3 regions of the Streptomyces diastaticus subsp. diastaticus genome follow, and region 2 is predicted to be linked to each of the others. Evidence: riboswitches for the same ligand, from Rfam matches in the RefSeq annotation. Region 2 holds a riboswitch; each other region holds the start of a gene.
The links. A riboswitch is a leader RNA that binds a small molecule or an ion and turns the genes downstream of it on or off. The one in region 2 is predicted to bind cobalamin.
Positions count from the first base shown of each region.

Region 1: linked by a shared signal. The riboswitch ahead of Sdia_RS30620 (GHMP family kinase ATP-binding protein) and the one ahead of Sdia_RS10015 (SCO2321 family membrane protein) in region 2 are both predicted to bind cobalamin.
Region 3: linked by a shared signal. The riboswitch ahead of Sdia_RS22240 (ABC transporter substrate-binding protein) and the one ahead of Sdia_RS10015 (SCO2321 family membrane protein) in region 2 are both predicted to bind cobalamin.

Region 1 is NZ_BLLN01000003.1:2,137,747-2,143,476, reverse strand. It holds gene Sdia_RS17435 (hypothetical protein) at 1-307, opposite strand, end outside; gene Sdia_RS17430 (ferric reductase-like transmembrane domain-containing protein) at 472-1,386, opposite strand; cobalamin riboswitch at 1,686-1,837, shown strand; partial or broken gene Sdia_RS30620 (GHMP family kinase ATP-binding protein) at 2,061-2,477, shown strand; gene Sdia_RS17420 (transposase family protein) at 2,651-3,406, opposite strand; gene Sdia_RS17415 (hypothetical protein) at 3,522-3,854, shown strand; gene Sdia_RS17410 (cysteine synthase family protein) at 3,851-4,873, shown strand; gene Sdia_RS17405 (ATP-grasp domain-containing protein) at 4,870-5,730, shown strand, end outside.
Region 2 is NZ_BLLN01000003.1:352,741-358,470, reverse strand. It holds gene Sdia_RS10025 (class I SAM-dependent methyltransferase) at 1-308, opposite strand, end outside; gene Sdia_RS10020 (glycosyltransferase family 4 protein) at 302-1,696, opposite strand; cobalamin riboswitch at 1,930-2,067, shown strand; gene Sdia_RS10015 (SCO2321 family membrane protein) at 2,176-3,411, shown strand; gene Sdia_RS10010 (SCO2322 family protein) at 3,408-4,118, shown strand; gene Sdia_RS10005 (CbiQ family ECF transporter T component) at 4,132-5,265, shown strand; gene Sdia_RS10000 (ABC transporter ATP-binding protein) at 5,327-5,730, shown strand, end outside.
Region 3 is NZ_BLLN01000005.1:1,072,631-1,078,360, forward strand. It holds gene Sdia_RS22230 (MarR family winged helix-turn-helix transcriptional regulator) at 1-223, shown strand, start outside; gene Sdia_RS22235 (MMPL family transporter) at 563-2,689, shown strand; cobalamin riboswitch at 2,749-2,940, shown strand; gene Sdia_RS22240 (ABC transporter substrate-binding protein) at 3,000-4,052, shown strand; gene Sdia_RS22245 (FecCD family ABC transporter permease) at 4,049-5,107, shown strand; gene Sdia_RS22250 (ABC transporter ATP-binding protein) at 5,104-5,730, shown strand, end outside.

The sequences.
Region 1 (5,730 bases), 1.8 Mb from region 2:
CTCCCATGTGCGCACCTGGGTACGCGTGAGAGGACGAGCCCGGTTCAGGAACGGTGTGGGCCCAGCTGAAAGCCGCGTGCAGCAGAAGTTGGGTGCCGAGCGTCCCCGCGCAGATGGCGAGGGGTCCGCGGGCCCGTCCGGCGGCGAACCACGCGGCCACGACGATCGACCAGAACGCCGCGACCAGCACCTCCGGGGAGACCGCATGCGCGGAGGAGAGCGCGTGGCCGCTCCCCGCGAGGCTCACGCACACCAGCGCGAAAAGGAGGGCCCGCACGGCACGCACGAGGCTCTCGGTGTGGCTCACAGTCCGCCATGGTGACGGGGAAGGGCTCGTTCCGCATCGATGCGAACCCGTCATATGCCGCTTTGTCCTCAAGGTTGTCGCGAGCCGCACACCTGGGAACCGGAGCAGGGACTGAACCGTACGACCGCCGGCACGACGGCGGTCGTCGTCCACCTCCGGGACCGTCAGCTGTGGTGCGGATGCGGACTGGTGGAGGGCGGCTCCACTGGCCGCTCGCGCCCCCCGTCCCGTCCCGAGAGCGCCACGACGAGCAGAGCCACCGCTACACCTGCCACGACGACGCGGCCCGCGGCTCGCAAGGTCCACCCCGAAAGCCGGCGGACCGACTCCGGTTTGCCCAGCCGTTCACTCCGTCGCGCCGGCCCGACCAGCCTCGCCAGCAGCAGGACGGCGACAGGAATCTGGAGCAGCCAGAGCACGGTGCGTGGCCACTCGCCGTACCAGACGTTGGTGCCGTACAGCAGCGTGTGCCAGACGCTGAGCACGTAGACGACGATCACGAAGCGGTGCAAAACCCGCCAGGTCCTCGCTCCGATGCGGTGGCGCACGTAGAAGAGCAGCCCCAGCGGCACGGCCAGGTAGAGAGCGGCCTGCCCGATGGGGATGGCGATCTGGCCTGTTCCCGAGTCGTACCAGCCGGGGACGAAGGAGTCAGCGAAGGCTGCCCACAGTCGTTCGGCCCAGCCGAGCTGCGCCTCGTACCGGACCAGTTCCGCGGCGAACATGAGGGCGTGCGCCAGCATCAGCGCCATCGTGGTGAGGCTGGTCGTGCGGTGCCAGCGCTCCAGGGTCTGCGGCGAGACGCGCAGCGCTTCAGGCCTGGTACCGGAGACCAGCAGACCGATCATCACCGTCCCCCACGCCCACAACAGGGCGGACCAGCCGAACGCCTGACTGAGCAGGTAGATCCAGTACGTGCGGGCGTCGTCCATGAAGGGCATGACCGCGACTGTCGCGGAGGTACCGGACTCCATCCGGACGTACAGGAAGACGAAGACGGCGGCGGTGACCCCGACCGCGGCGGCGGCGTCCGGCACGGCGAGGCGAAGATCACCGCGAAGGGTGACGCGCCCTCCCACACGGCCCCGGTTCTTACCGGAGCCTCTCTCCGTCTCGTCCTGGGAAGCCGTTTCTGGCGACAAGGCGAAGCCTCCAGGGTCGGTCACCGAGCGCTCGGTGAGGTCGTGGGGCCCAGTGTGACGGGACAGGCCAGTCGGACGCAGTCGTTTTCCGGCCACAGATCAACACTGCTGTCTCACGTGTGTACTTCCGTACCGCTCCTCCCTCCCCCACCACTCACATCAGGACACCGCTGAACCGCCCCCTGTCGCATCGGAGGCACCGCGTCTACGCTGACGCTGCAATCGCTCCGTACCAAGTGACCGCACTGGTACGGCGTAAGAGGGAACCCGGTGGAAATCCGGGGCTGTCCCGCAACGGTGTGCGAGAACCCCCGAACTCCGACGCCACGCACCTGGCCTCCAGCCAGACCGAGGCGCCGTGGCACTTCCCGCAAGCCCGGTCACCTGCCGGCCGCACCCGCCCGAAGTTGTCTGGCGGGTCCGACCACTGCGACCTCGAGGACCGGGTCGACGGTCACGGCGCCTTCGCGGCGAGCGCGCCGCGACCTGTCCTCCTCCTCGCCCGTGTCTGGTGCACGGCGTCGGAAGGAGAGCGAGCCCGTGTCCCTTTTCCGCCACTTCTCCCCGACCGAAGACCCCGCCGTGGCCCGTCGGCCAGAGGGGGGCCGACGGTGCTGAACTCCTTACCGGAGGTCCTTGAGAACCACGCTCCGCGCTCGCCGACGGTCTGGGGAGCGTGCCATGGGACCCTGGGCGAGCTGTACCAAGGCCCCCTGCCTTCCGGCGACGACTCCGACATCGCCCTGGTCTCTTTTCCGGTACACGGTCTGACCGCCCGAGTGGGCTTCACCCCGGGCGCCGCCCCGCAGAAGAGGGCCGGGCTCCGCCCGAAGGCGGCCGAGGCCGCTCGCCTGTTCCTGGACCACCACGGCCTGGCGCCGCCGTCGGGGACCTGGAGCCATCAGTCCGAGCTCCGTGTCGGTGTGGGGATGGCAAGTTCGACCGCTGACATCGTGGCCACGCTGCGCTGCCTCCACACCTACCTCGGCATCCCCTACGACCTGGACACGGTGCTACGCGTCCTCTCGTCGATCGAGCGTGCCGACAGCGTCTTCCTCGACGAGTTCGCCCTCCACCTGAGCAACCGGCACCGGATAGTGCGGCGCCTGGGCACCGCACTGCGTTTCCACACCGCGTACATCACTGAGCCGGGCGTGGTGGACACCGAAGCGGTCACGAGGACATTGAGGGTTTTCCCACCTCACGCTGTCGCGTGGTGCAGGACGAGAACGGCCTTCACCACGTCGGTGATCCGGTTCGTGCTGCAGCGGAGCTTCCGTAGCAGTCGCCAGCCCTTCAGGGTGGCCATGGCCTGCTCGCCGAGGCAGCGGATCTTGGCGTGCGTGCTGTTGTGCCGGCGCTGCCACCGCTTGAGGCGACGGCCACGGAAGGGCACCCGGACCGGGCAGCCGGCACCTTGGTATGCCTTGTCCGCCCAGCACTTGAGTTCGGCAGCGGCGAGAGCTTCGATGATCCCGTGAGTGCGGGCCGCAGTCAGGTCGTGGGTGGAGCCGGGCAGCGCGGGCGAAGCCCACAGCAGGCGGCCGAACGGGTCGGTGAGAACCTGGACGTTCATGCCGTGACGTTTGTGTTTGCCGGAGTAGTACCGGGTGTCGGCGGCGATTCGGTCGATCGGCAGCAGGGTGCCGTCGAGGATCACAAAGGCCAGGCGGCTCGCGGTCCGCATGACCTGGGCCAGGCTGGGAGCGAGCGTGGCCAGGACTTCTATCGCCTCGCGGACATAGCGGTAAACCGTTGCGACCCCGATGCCGAACCCGGCGGCAAGCTGGGCGTAGGTGTCACCGCAGCGCAGATGCGCCAGAACCAGAAGGGCCTGGCGGCCCGGCGTGATGCGCCGCCACCGGGTGCCGATCTCACGACGGCGCGCAGCCAGGCGTCCGGCGAGGTGGCGCAGATGGTCACTGGACAGGTCGATCGCCGATGGGTAGACAAGCACGCGAAGCTCCTGGTCGGCACGGGTGATCTTGGTCGTGAACCCGTCTACCAGGAGCTTCACCGCTTCGCATAACCCGCCAACCACCGGCCCACATCGTCAGGTTGGAAAGGGCTCATTGCAGCAGTTCTACCGCCGAAGGCCGGACGCGTACGGACAGGCTCTCACCGGTCTGCTCGACGGCTTCTCCGCTCGCGACCCCGTGGCCGTCGCCCGCGCCTCGACGCAGAGCGCGGCGCTCTCCCAAGAGGTACTGCCCAAAGAGACCTTCGAAACGGTCCTCGCTCACCAGGGACGTTTCGGAGCCGACGGCGTCTTCGTCGCCCACACCGGCTGCCTGGTCGGATACCTCTTCTGCCGCCCCTTCTCCGGCCGCACCCGCTCGGACCTGACGGCGTTCTTCGCGTCGCTGGGCCATCAGTGCTCTTTCGCCCAAGGAGGATTCAGGTGATCCACCCCCATGTCGCCGACGCCCTGAAGGCGCCGGACCTGGTGCGCCTCGACCACGGACTCGTACTGCTCCGATTCGAGTCGATGAAGATCTACTCCGCCCTGGGAGCCGTGCGTCACCTGCTGGACGAGGGTGTGGTCCGGCCCGGACAGACCCTGATGGACAGCTCCAGCGGCATCTACGCCTACGCGCTGGCCCTCGCCTGCCACCGCTACGGGATGCGGTGTCGCATCGTGGCCTCCACCACGGTCGACGCGACGACTTTGGCTCAACTGGAGGTACTCGGCGCGGAGGTGGAGCAGGTACGCCCTTCCAGCGATCTCAAGCTCGACCAGGAACTGCGCGTACGACGGGTGAAGGAGATCCTGGACCGCCACCCCGACCGCCATTGGATGCGCCAGTACCACGACGCCATCCACTACCTCGGATACCAGGAGGTCGCCGACCGCATAGCGGAAGAACTTCCGGGGCGCCCGCTCACCCTCGTCGGCGGCGTCGGCTCGGGCGCGTCGACCGGCGGGCTGGCCGAGCGGCTCCGCACCCAGGACTCGCGAGTCCGGGTGGTGGGCGTCCAACCCTTCGGCAGCGTCACCTTCGGCAGCCAGGACCACCACGACCCGGAAGCCATCATCGCGGGCATCGGCTCCGCCATCCCGTTCGACAACGTCCGGCATCACCTCTACGACACCGTGCACTGGATGAACTTCACCCACGCCATGTCCGGCGCCGTCGCCCTGCTGAAGGAGCACGCGGTCTTCGCCGGGCTGTCCACCGGGGCGAGCTACCTCGCGGCCACACACGAGAGCCGCCATCGGCCCGACCGCGTCCACGTGGTCATCGGCGCGGACACCGGCCACCGGTACGTGGAACGCGTCTACGCCCGGCACGCCGAGGCACTCGACATCGCCTCCCTCAAGCCGGCCGAGGTCGCGACGCCCGCGGCCATGACCATGCCCTGGTCGGTCATGGCCTGGAACCGTTCGCAGGCCAGTGCTGCGCACCGGACGGAGGCGGCATGAGCATCGTCTGCCTGGAACTGCTCACCTTCGGCCTCGGACGCCTGGTCAGCGCGGCCGATCTGCTGGACGAGCGTCTCGTCCTGGTGACGCGGGACCCCTCCTACTACGCCTACGAACTCGACCGACTCCCTCCGGGGGCGCTCGACGTGGTCGAGGCCGACACCTTCGACGTGGACCGGGTGGCCGAGGTCATGAGGGCCGTGCCGGATCTGAGAGGTCTGGTCAGCTCCACGGCCACCTGGATGCTGGTCGGCTCGGAACTCGCCGCACGTTTCCGCCTGCCCGGACTCGACCCCTCGGTACTTCGCCTCACCCGGGACAAGCCCTCCGTCCGCAACCGCCTCCAGAAAGCCGGGCTGTCCCGAGGCCGGGCTCTGGAGGGCTTCCTGGGAGCACCGGACGCCGCCCAGCTCGTCCTCAAGGAGGTCGGCCTGCTGGCGGTCCTCAAGGACACGGCCGGGACCGGCAGCCAGAACGTCTGGCTCGTACGGGACGAGGCCGAGTTGACGACGGCACTGCACGAGGCCACCGGGCGCAGCCTCATGGGGCAGCTCTTCGCCGAACCGTTCTTCACCGGGCCGGTCTACAGCGCCGAGACACTGACGTGGGAAGGACACACTCGGCTGCTCGGCGTCTCCAGTCGAGTCATGTCCGCGGAACCGTACTTCCGGGAGGAGATCACGTCATTCCCGGTGCGCTTCCCGTCGCGGCGCCAGGAGGAACTGGAACGGTGGATAGTGCAGGTCCTCCGGGCCGTGGGGTACACCGACCGGTTCTCGCACACCGAGTTCGCGTTGACCTCGGACGGTCCGGAGGTGATCGAGATCAACCCGAGGATCGGCGGAGCGCTCGTTGGT
Region 2 (5,730 bases):
TTGTCGTCGGGGATGTGCTCCATCACCTCGGAGATGATGACGACGTCGAAGGACTCGTCGGGGAAGGGCAGGTTGAGGGCGTCGCCCTCCATCGCGGTGGCGGTGGCTCCGGCGGGGGCCTCACCGGCCTCCTTCATCGCCGCGAACCAGGTGGCGACCTCGCGGATCTCCTCGGCGTTCTGGTCCAGCGCGACCACCTGCGCGCCGCGCCGGTAGCACTCGAAGGCGTGGCGGCCCGCGCCGCAGCCCAGATCGAGCACGCGGTCGCCTGCGGCGAGCGGGAAGCGGGTGAAGTCGACGGTCAGCACGTGGACCTGCTTTCGCGGTCGGGTCGGGCGGTGGTGGCCGGGGCGGCGGGGCGGCCCGGGCTCCCGGCGATGGCCTGGCGGTAGTGGGCGACCGTGCCGAGGGCGGCCTGGCGCCAGGTGAACTTGGCGAGGACGCGGGCGCGGCCCGCGGTGCCGAGGCGGCGGCGCAGCCCGGGGTCGGCGAGGAGCCTGCCGAGGGCGGTGGCGAGGGCTCCGGCGTCGCCGGGCGGCACGGCGAGGCAGGTGTCGCCGTCGGCCCCGGCGACCTCGGGGATGGCGCCGCCGGTGGTGGCGACCAGCGGGGTGCCGGTGGCCATGGCCTCGGCGGCGGGCAGCGAGAACCCCTCGTAGAGGGAGGGGACGCAGGCGATCTCGGCGGAGCGGATCAGGTCGACCAGTTCGGTGTCGCTGATGCCCTTGACGAACTCGATGGCGCCGGTCAGGCCGAACCGCTCGATGGCCTGGGCGACGGGCCCGTCCTCGGCGGGGCGTCCGACGACGACCAGGTGGGCGTCGGGGTTCTCGGTGCGGAGTTTGGCGAGCGCCTCCACCAGGTGGACGAGGCCCTTGAGCGGCACGTCGGCGCTGGAGGTGGTGACGATCCTGCCGGGCACCTCGGCGACGGACGGGTCGGGCGAGAAGAGGTCGGTGTCGGCACCGATGTGGACGACGTGGACCCGCTCGGGGCGGACGCCGAAATGGCCGACGATCTCCTGACGGGAGGTACCGGAGACGGTGAGCACCGAGGGCAGCTTCCGGGCGACACGTTTCTGCATCCGCGTGAAGCCGTACCAGCGGCGGACCGAGAGGCGGCGCGTGAAGGAGCCGGCGGCGGCCAGCTCCAGCTGCCGGTCGACGGTGATGGGGTGGTGCACGGTGGTGACGAGCGGGGCGCCGAGCGCGCGGGCACCGCCGAGCAGGCCGTAGCCGAGCGTCTGGTTGTCGTGGATCACGTCGAACCGCCCGGCGAGGGCCGCGAGGTGACGGCGGGCGCGCAGGCTGAAGGTGAGCGGCTCGGGGAAGCCGCCGGTCCACATGGTGGCGACCTCCAGCGCGTCCACCCAGTCGCGGTACTCGCCACGGCCCGGGGTGCGGAACGGGTCGGGCTGGCGGTAGAGGTCGAGGCTGGCCAGCTCGGTCAGCTCGACACCCTCGTCGAGGACGGGGTAGGGCTGGGCACCGATGACCTCGACGTGGTGGCCGAGGCGGGCCAGTTCGCGGGAGAGGTGGCGGACGTAGACACCCTGACCGCCGCAGAAGGGGTCGCCCTTGTAGGTGAGGAGGGCGATGCGCAGGGGCCGGCCCTCGTCCGCGGATCGATCGCCCGAGGCCGGTTCCGGGGCGGGTTCCTGTCGCGCGGGGTCCGCCTCCATGGCCTCAGCGGTCACTACCCGGCCCCCTTCTGCCAGCCCGACGTCCCGGGAGGTTACGCCGGGACTCCGATCCGCAACAAGTTCGGCGCGGTCGGTCTTGATCGTTCACGAAGCATCGAATCTACCGGCAGGTAGCCCGTTCAGGACCCCCGGAACAGGTGATTCGCACCACGGCCGGGACCGGGGCGCCGTACGGGCTCCCGGCCCCCGCGACCGCCCGGACGGCGGCCCCGGCCCACGGTCCGCCCGCACCGGTACAGTGACCGGGTCGTCGTCAGGACCGTGTGAGGGGAAGCCGGTGGGAATCCGGCGCTGACCCGCAGCCGTGAGCCGCCCGCCAGTCGGGCCGGCACAGCCGGAATGCCTCCTCGGACTCATGACCGGCTCACGCCGCCGGAGACCTCCGGCGGCCGGCACCGTCGAGGCATACGGAGCCGGAGCCCGGCGCTTGCGTGCGCCCGTGCCCGGCTTCCTTCAGGAGAGGGCTCCCACCCATGACCGTCCGTCGCAGCGCCCTGGCGCTCACCGCGCTGACCGCACTGACGGCGGCGTCGGCCGCCTTCGCTCCGGCCGCCGTCGCCGAGGACTCCCCCGCCCCGTCCGTCAAGAAGCTGCCCTCGGGCCTGTACGGCGACAGCGACCCGGCCTACGACGGCGTCTACCGCCAGTCCCTCGCGCTGCTCGCGCAGCACACCGCCGGGGTCGAGCCGGCCGCGAAGGCCGTCGACTGGCTGACCGGCCAGCAGTGTGAGGACGGTTCCTTCGCCCCGTTCCGCGCCGACCCGTCGTCCGACTGCGACGCGAAGACGCAGGTCGACACCAACCAGACGGCCACCGCCGTGCAGGCGCTCGCCGCGCTCGGCGGCCACGACGAGGCGGTCGGCAAGGCCGTCGACTGGCTGAAGGCGGCGCAGAACGACGACGGCGGCTGGGGGTACGTGCCCGGCGGCGACACCGACACCAACTCGACCTCGCTGGTGGTCGGCGCCCTCGCCGCCACCGGCACGAAGGCCGACACGGTCACCTCGAAGAAGGACAAGACCCCCGAGGACGCCCTGCTCGGCCTCAGCCTGAAGTGCGCCGACGGCGGGGCCTTCGCCTTCCAGCCGGAGAAGAACGGCGACCTCACCGCCAACGAGGACGCCACCGCCGCCGGAGTCCTCGGCGGCCTCGGCTCCTCCCTCGTCGTCACGGAGGGCGAGTCCGCCGCGCAGACCGCTTGCGAGAAGCCGGCCGACGCCCGCGCGGCCGCCGCCAACGGCGCCGCCCACCTCGCCGACGTCCTCAAGAAGGACGGCCACCTGACCTCCGCCATGCCGGGCGCCGAGGACCAGCCCGACACCGGCAACACCGCCGACGCGGTGACCGCGCTCCACGCGGCCGGGCTGACCGACGCCGCGAAGAAGCCGCTGGCCTGGCTGGAGAAGAACGGCCCGGCCTGGGCGAAGCAGTCCGGCCCGTCCGCCTGGGCCCAGCTCGTCCTGACCGCCCACGCCACCGGCACCGACCCTCGCTCCTTCGGCGGAACCGACCTGGTCGCCGGGTTGAACGCCACCGGCCCCGCGCCGAAGTCCGCGGAGGACACGCCCAGTGCCGAGGACTCCGCGAAGCAGGCGGCGGACGAGGACGGCCCGCAGATCAGCGTCTGGTGGATCGTCGGGGTCGGCCTGCTCGTCGGCGCGGGCGTCGGCCTGATGATCAGCCTGCGCAACAAGTCCGGCCGCAAGTGACCCCCGGCCTCGCCGCGTCCCGCCCCGCCCGCCGCACCCTGCGGGCGGGGTTCGCGCTGCTCCTCGGCCTGCTGGCGGCCGTGCTCCTGGCGGCACCCGCGCAGGCCGCCGGGTACCGGTACTGGTCGTTCTGGGAGCGCGAGGGCTCCACGTGGAGCTACGCCACCCAGGGACCGGCCCAGCTCCGCCCGGACGACGGCTCGGTGCAAGGGTTCCGGTTCGCGGTGAGCGCGGAGGCGGACGACTCCGCCGCGCCCCGCTCGAAGGCGGCCTTCGCCAAGATCTGCGAGGACACCGACGAGCGCGCGGGGCGCAAGCGGATCGCGCTCGTCCTCGACTTCGGCACCGCTGCCGACGCCCCCGGGGGCGAGCGCCCGCCGAAGCCCCGTACCGCCTGTGCCAGCGTGGAGGAGGACGCCAGTACCGCCGACGCGCTGGCGGCCGTCGCCCCGCCGCTGCGGTACGACTCCTCGGCGATGCTCTGCGCCATCGACGGCTACCCGGCGGCCGGGTGCGGCGAGCAGGTCCCGGGGGCGGGCAAGCCGTCCGCCGAGGCGTCCTCCGACGCCTCCCCCGGAACCGAGGAGGCGGACTCCGGTTCCGCTCCGGGTGGGGGCGGTCCTTCGGCCGGGCTCCTCGTCGGGGGCGGTGCGGTGGCCGTGCTGGGCGTGGCGGCCTTCTGGCAGTCCCGCCGCCGGCGCGGCTGAGCGGCTGGTCACGATGGCGCACGGCCCTCTTCAGCAGGCCCGCCGGCTACGCCCGGCACTGCTCGCCCCGCTCGCGACGCGCTCCAACGCGCTGCACGCCGGGGCGTGGTGGCTGTGGGCGCTGGGGCTGGCCGCGGCGGCCTCGCGGACCCGCAACCCGCTGCTGCTGGCCCTGCTGATCGGCGTCGCCGGGTACGTGGTCGCGGCGCGCCGCACCAGCTCGCCGTGGGCGCGCAGCTACGGCGCCTTCGTCAAGCTCGGCCTGGTGATCATCGCCATCAGGCTGCTCTTCGCCATGGTCCTGGGCTCACCGGTGCCGGGCACCCACGTGCTGTTCACCCTGCCCGAGGTACCGCTGCCGGAGTGGGCGCGCGGGGTGCGGCTCGGCGGCAGGGTGACCGCCGAGGGGCTGCTGTTCGCGCTGTACGACGCGTTGCGGCTGGCGACCCTGCTCATCTGCGTCGGTGCGGCCAACGCGCTGGCCAGCCCGGCGCGGTTGCTGAAGTCCCTGCCGGGCGCGCTGTACGAGGCGGGCGTCGCCGTGGTGGTCGCCATGACCTTCGCCCCGAACCTGGTCGCCGACGTCCGCCGGCTGCGCGCGGCCCGGCGGCTGCGCGGCCGGCCGGACCGGGGACTGCGCGGCCTGTTCCAGGTCGGGCTGCCCGTCCTGGAGGGGGCGCTGGAGCGGTCGGTCGCGCTGGCCGCCGCGATGGACGCGCGCGGGTACGGCCGGACCGCCGCCGTCCCGTCCGCCGTCCGGCGCACCACCGCCGTACTGACCGTGGGCGGCCTGATCGGCGTCTGCCTCGGCACGTACGGACTCCTCGCCGACCAGGGCGGCGGGTTCGGCGTCCCGGTGCTGGCGCTCGGGCTGGCGGCGGCACTGGCCGGGCTGTGGCTCGGCGGGCGGCGGAGCGTGCGCAGCCGGTACCGGCCGGACCGGTGGGGGGTGCGTGCCTGGGTGGTCGCCGGTTCGGGAGTGGCGGTCGCCGCGCTCCTCGTCCGGCTCGGCTCGCTGGCGCCGGAGCAGCTCGACCCGCCGACGGTGCCGCTGGCCGCCCCGGAGCTGCCCCTGTGGCCTGCGGCGGTGGTGCTGCTGGGACTGGTCCCGGCGTTCGTGGCACCCCGGCCTTCGGAGGGGACGTGAGCGGCGGGGTGGTCGGCGGCGGTGCGGTGGTGCGGTGGCAGGGCTCTCCTGGAGGTGCGGTGTGATCAGGTTCGAGGACGTCTCGGTGCGGTACGACGGTGCGCCCGGGCCGACGGTGCGCGGGGTGGACCTCACGGTCGAGGAGGGCGAGCTGATGCTGCTCGTCGGCCCGTCGGGGGTCGGCAAGTCGACTCTGCTGGGAGCGGTCAACGGCCTCGTGCCGCACTTCACCGGTGGCACCCTGCACGGCCGGGTCACCGTCGCGGGCCGCGACACCCGCTCTCACAAACCGCGTGAACTCGCCGACGTGGTCGGCTCGGTCGGCCAGGACCCGCTGGCGCACTTCGTCACCGACACCGTCGAGGACGAACTCGCCTACGCCATGGAGTCCCTGGGTCTCGCCCCCGGCGTGATGCGCCGCCGCGTCGAGGAGACCCTCGATCTGCTGGGCCTCGCCGATCTGCG
Region 3 (5,730 bases), on a different contig from region 2:
CCGCCGCACCCGGGACACCCGCGACCGGCGGGTCGTGCACCTGCACTACGCGGAAGGCGGCAAGGCGCTGGCGCGTGCGCACTTCCAGCCGCTCGCCTCGGCCGCCGCCGCGGCCAGGGCGCGCCTGACGCAGGAGGAGGCGGAGGCGGCGCTGCGCTTCCTGGCCGCGATGAACGAGGAGTTCGCCCGGCTCCGCGGGCCGGAGCGGCGCCCGGGCAGCTGAGTCCCGGCAGGCCCGGCACACCGCGGGAACCGCGCCCGTGGCGCCGGCGTCGCTCCCGGACCGCCACCGGACGACGCGAATTCTCCGTCCCCGGCGCATCCGGCGGCCGCGCTCACCCGGAAGAGTGAAATGCGGCTCTGGCCGTGCTCGGTGGTGGCGTACCCCTTGTGCGCCCCGGAGGCCGGAGGTGCGTAGCATCACCCCGAGAGTCTCTCAATCATTGAGATAGTCACTGATCGAGCTTTCTCCGGGTACGGGCGCCGTCGAGGCGTGCCCGTACCGGTCCGCCGTCCGTCCGCCCCGTTCCCGCACCGTCCGCGTCACCGTCCCAGGAGTGCGATGTCCAGCGCCACCCGCAAGGGCCGAACCGCCCGAATCCTCATCCCCCTCGTCCTGCTGATCGCCTGGCTCGGCGTCGGCGGCACCCTCGGCCCGTACGCCGGGAAGCTCGGCGAGGTCGCCACCAACGACCGGGCCGCCTTCCTGCCGCAGAGCGCGGAGTCGACGAAGGTCTCCGAGGAGCAGAAGGCCTTCTCCGCCGACGAGGCACTGCCCGCCCTCGTCGTCTGGACCTCGAAGGACGGCGGGCGGCTGCCGGCCGGCGCCCGCGAGGCCGCCACCGGCACGCTCGCCTCCCTCGCCGACGCAGGCTTCACCGCCGGGCGCCCCTCCCCCGCCCTCGCCTCGAAGGACGGCCGGGCGCTCGAAGGAGTCGTCCCGCTCCGCACCGACCTGGACGAGCTCCAGCCGGTGCTGGACGACATCAAGGAGGCCGCCGGGAAGGTGCCGGGCACCGAGGTGGCCGTCGCCGGACCCGCCGCCAGCCAGGCCGACCTCTCCGACGCCTTCGCCGGGATCGACGGCCTGCTGCTGGGGGTCGCGCTGATCGCGGTACTGCTGATCCTGCTGGTGGTCTACCGCAGCGTGCTGCTGCCGCTCGTCATCATCTTCGGCGCGGTCCTCGCCCTCGGACTCGCCTGCGCGGTGGTGTACGCCCTGGCCGAGCGGGACGTGGTCCGGGTCGACGGGCAGGTGCAGGGCATCCTGTCGATCCTGGTGATCGGTGCCGCCACCGACTACGCGCTGCTGCTCACCGCCCGGTTCCGGGAGGAACTGAGCCTGCACGGCGACCGGTTCACCGCGATGCGGCTGGCCTGGCGGCAGTCGTTCGGACCGATCACCGCCAGCGCCGCCACCGTCGCGCTCGGCCTGCTGGCACTTCTCCTCAGCGACCTCACCAACAACCGGGCCCTCGGACCCGTCGGGGCCATCGGCATCGTCTGCTCGGTCCTCAGCGCGCTCACCTTCCTGCCCGCCGCTCTGGTCCTGCTCGGCCGGGCCGCCTACTGGCCGGCCCGGCCCAAGGTCACCGGCACCGGTGGCAGCCACCGTCTGTGGCAGCGGGTCGCCGACCGGGTCGACAGGACGCCGCGCAAGGTCTGGGCGATCACCCTGGCCGCCCTCGTGGCGTGCGCGGCCTTCGCCCCGACGCTGAGCAGCCGGGGCGTCCCGCTCGACGAGATCTTCGTCAACGACGCACCGTCGGTCTCCGCCCAGGAGACGCTGAGCCGTCACTTCCCGGGCGGCGCCGGCAACCCGGCCGTCGTCATCGCCGACGCCGGCCGGGTGGACGAGGTGGTCGCGGCCGCCGAGAAGACCGAGGGCGTCGCCTCGGTCGCCCCGGTCACCGAGTCGGGACGGCCCGGCGGCGGCGAACCGCGCGTCGTGGACGGCCGGGTGCGGATCGACGCCACCCTCCAGGACGGCGCGGACAGCGACGCCGCCAAGGAGACCGTGGCCCGGCTGCGGACCGCCGTACACGCGGTGGACGGCGCCGACGCGGTGGTCGGCGGCTACACCGCGCAGCAGTACGACACCCAGCGCACCGCCGAGGCCGACCGGAACCTGATCATGCCGGTGGTGCTGGCCATCATCCTCGTCATCCTGATCGCGCTGCTCCGCTCGCTGGTGACGCCGCTGCTGCTGGTGCTCACCGTGGCACTGAACTTCGCCGCCACCCTCGGCATCGCCTCGCTGGTCTTCACCCACGTCTTCGGCTTCACCGGGACGGACGCCTCCGTCCCGCTCTACGGATTCGTCTTCCTGGTCGCCCTCGGCGTCGACTACAACATCTTCCTGATGTCCCGGGTCCGCGAGGAGACCGCGCTGCACGGCACCCGCGAGGGCGTACGGCGGGGCCTGACCACCACCGGCGGAGTCATCACCTCGGCCGGTGTGGTCCTGGCGGCCACCTTCGCGGCCCTCGGGGTGATCCCGCTGGCCTTCCTCGTCCAGATCGCCTTCATCGTCGCCTTCGGCGTGCTGCTCGACACCCTGGTCGTGCGCTCCCTGCTGGTCCCCGCCCTGGTCCGCGACATCGGCCCCGCCTCCTGGTGGCCGGGCGCGCTCAGCCGCCGGGCCGAGCCGGCGCGGGACGCCACCGAGGACGACCGCACCCCGGCATGACCGCAGGCCGTACGGGCACGGCGGGCCTCCCCCCACCCCAGGGACCGGGAGGCCCGCCGTGCTAGCTTTCGCACGCCAGTCGTACCCGCGCATCTCGATGCGAACGGGTCAGGGAATCCGGTGCGAACCCGGAACTGACGCGCAGCGGTGAGGGCGACGGGCGGCGCAGTACGCCACTGGGGCATCCCCCGGGAAGGCGCGCCGTCCGCACGACCCCGAGTCCGAAGACCTGCTGGCCCTCCGCCCCTTCGGGCGGGGTTCCTGTACGCCAGGCTTCGCGACCGAGCCTCGACACGAAAGCCGTACCCCCGTGCTTGTTGCGCCCTTCCGCCGGATCTCCCTCGCCGCCTCCTGCACCGCCCTCGGCCTGCTGCTCACCGCCTGCGGGGGCCAGGGCTCCGAACCCGCCGCCGAGGCGAAGGAGGCCGGGGCGGCCACGCTGGAGAACTGCGGCCGCACCGTGACCGTCGAGCAGCCGCCGCGGCGAGCCGTCTCGCTCAACCAGGACTCCACCGAGATCCTGCTCTCGCTCGGTCTCGCCGACCGGATGGCGGGCACCGCTACCTGGACCGACCCGGTCCTGCCGCACCTGGCGAAGGACAACGCCAAGGTCAAGCGGCTCGCCGACAACAACCCCTCGTTCGAGAAGGTCCTCGACGAGGAACCGGACTTCGTCACCGCCTCCTTCGAGTCGACCCTCGGCAAGGGCGGCGTCGCCACCCGCGAGGCGTTCGAGGACCTCGGTGTGGGCACCTACGTCTCGCCCGCCGACTGCGCCAAGACCAACTCCGGTGACGGGGACGGCGCGCGGACCGATCCGCTCTCCCTGGCCGACATCCACGGCGAGGTCACCGACCTGGCGAAGGTCTTCGGCGTCGAGGAACGTGGTGAGAAGCTCGTCGCCGACCTCGGCCGGCGGGCCCGGAAGGCCACTGACGGGCTGAGCACCAGGAAGGCTCCCGAGGACGAACGGCCCACCCTCCTCTACTGGTTCGCCAACGCCGAGGCGCCGTACATGGGCGGCTGCTGCGGTGCGCCCGGCATCATCACCGAGGCCGTCGGCGGGAAGAACGTCTTCGACGACACCAAGGACGAGTGGCCGCAGATCAACTGGGAGACCGTCGCCGACCGCGACCCCGACGTGCTGGTCATCGGCGACCTCACCCGCAAGTCGCAGACGGCGGAGAGCGCCGCCAGGAAGATCGCCTTCCTGGAGTCCCACCCGGCCACTCGCACCATGACGGCGGTGAAGAGGAAGCGGTACGTACAGGTGAGCGGGGCGGCGCTGAACCCCTCGATCCGCACCGTCGACGGCATCGAGGAAGTCGCCGCCAAGCTGCGTGAGTTCGGGCTGGCGAAGTGACCGTCACCGCCGCGCGCCCCGGCACGGGGCCCGGGCGGGCGCGGCGGCCGGGGGCGTGGACGCTCGGTCTGTCGGCTCTCGTCCTGCTGCTGGCCTCCGTCTCGGTCGCCATCACCATCGGTCCCGCCCGCGTCTCCGTCCCCGACGTGTGGGCCGTCGTCGCCTCCCGCCTCGGCGGCCGGGAGAGCGGGCTGACGCCCATCCGTGAGGGCATCGTCTGGGAACTGCGCTTGCCGCGTACCGTGCTGGCCGCCGTCTGCGGGGCCGGGCTCGCGCTCTGCGGCGTGGTCATGCAGTCGCTGCTGCGCAACCCGCTGGCCGACCCGTTCGTCCTCGGCGTCTCCTCCGGCGCCTCCACCGGCGCGGTCGCCGTGGTCGTCCTCGGGCTCGGCGGCGGCGCGCTGTCGGTCTCCACCGGCGCCTTCGTCGGCGCCCTCGTCTCCTTCGGTCTCGTGCTGCTGCTCAGCCACAGCCTCGGCGGCACCACCGACCGGGTGGTGCTCTCCGGAGTGGCGGGTATGCAGCTCTTCTCCGCGCTCACCTCGTTCGTCGTGATGTTCGCCGCCGACGCCGAACAGACCCGGGGCATCCTCTTCTGGCTGCTCGGCAGCCTCTCCGGCGCCACCTGGACCGACGTCTGGGCCTGCCTGGCCGTGCTGGCGGCGGCGCTGGTGGTGTGCGGGGCACGGGCCAACCAGCTCGACGCCTTCGCCTTCGGAACGGAGAGCGCCGCCTCCCTCGGCGTCCCGGTGGCGCGGACCCGGCTGGTCCTGCTGACCGTCACCGCGCTGCTCACCGCCGCGCTGGTCAGCGCCGCCGGAGCGATCGGTTTCGTCGGGCTGGTGCTGCCGCACGCCGCCCGCGCCCTGACCGGCACCCTGCACGGGCGGCTGCTGCCGGTGGCGGCGCTGAGCGGCGCCGTCTTCCTGGTCTGGGTGGACACCCTGGCCAGGACCGTGCTGGCGCCGCAGGAGATCCCGGTCGGCGTGGTCACCTCGCTGATCGGCGTGCCCGCCTTCGTCCTCATCATGTACCGCACCCGGAGGCCCGCGTGACCGGCCGTGCCACCTGCCCGGCCGGCCGGCCGGCGCTCCGCGCGGAACGGGTCTCGCGGTCGGCGGGCGGGCGGCTCATCCTGGACGGCGTCACGCTCCAGGCGCGCGCCGCAAGCACGGTCGGGCTCATCGGGCCCAACGGCTCCGGCAAGTCGACCCTGCTGCGGCTGCTGGCAGGGCTGCTGGCGCCGTCCGCCGGCACCGTCACCGTGGACGGCTCCACCCCGGCCGAACTGGGCCGCCGCGAGACGGCCCGGCGGCTCGCCGTGGTCGGGCAGCACGCGGCGACCGACACCGACCTGACCGTCCGCGACGTGGTCGGGCTCGGGCGTGTGCCGCACCGCAGGGCCTGGGCGGCGCCGGGGCCCGCCGACCGGGAGGCGGTCCGGGCGGCCCTGGAGCGGACCGGGCTGACGCCCCTCGCCGGCCGGCTCTGGCACACGCTCTCCGGCGGGGAGCGGCAGCGGGCGCAGATCGCCCGGGCGCTGGCCCAGGAACCGCGCCACCTGCTGCTGGACGAGCCGACCAACCACCTGGACGTCCAGCACCAGCTGGAGTTGCTGTCGCTGGTGGCGGGGCTGCCCGTGACCTGCGTGGTGGCGTTGCACGACCTCAATCTCGCG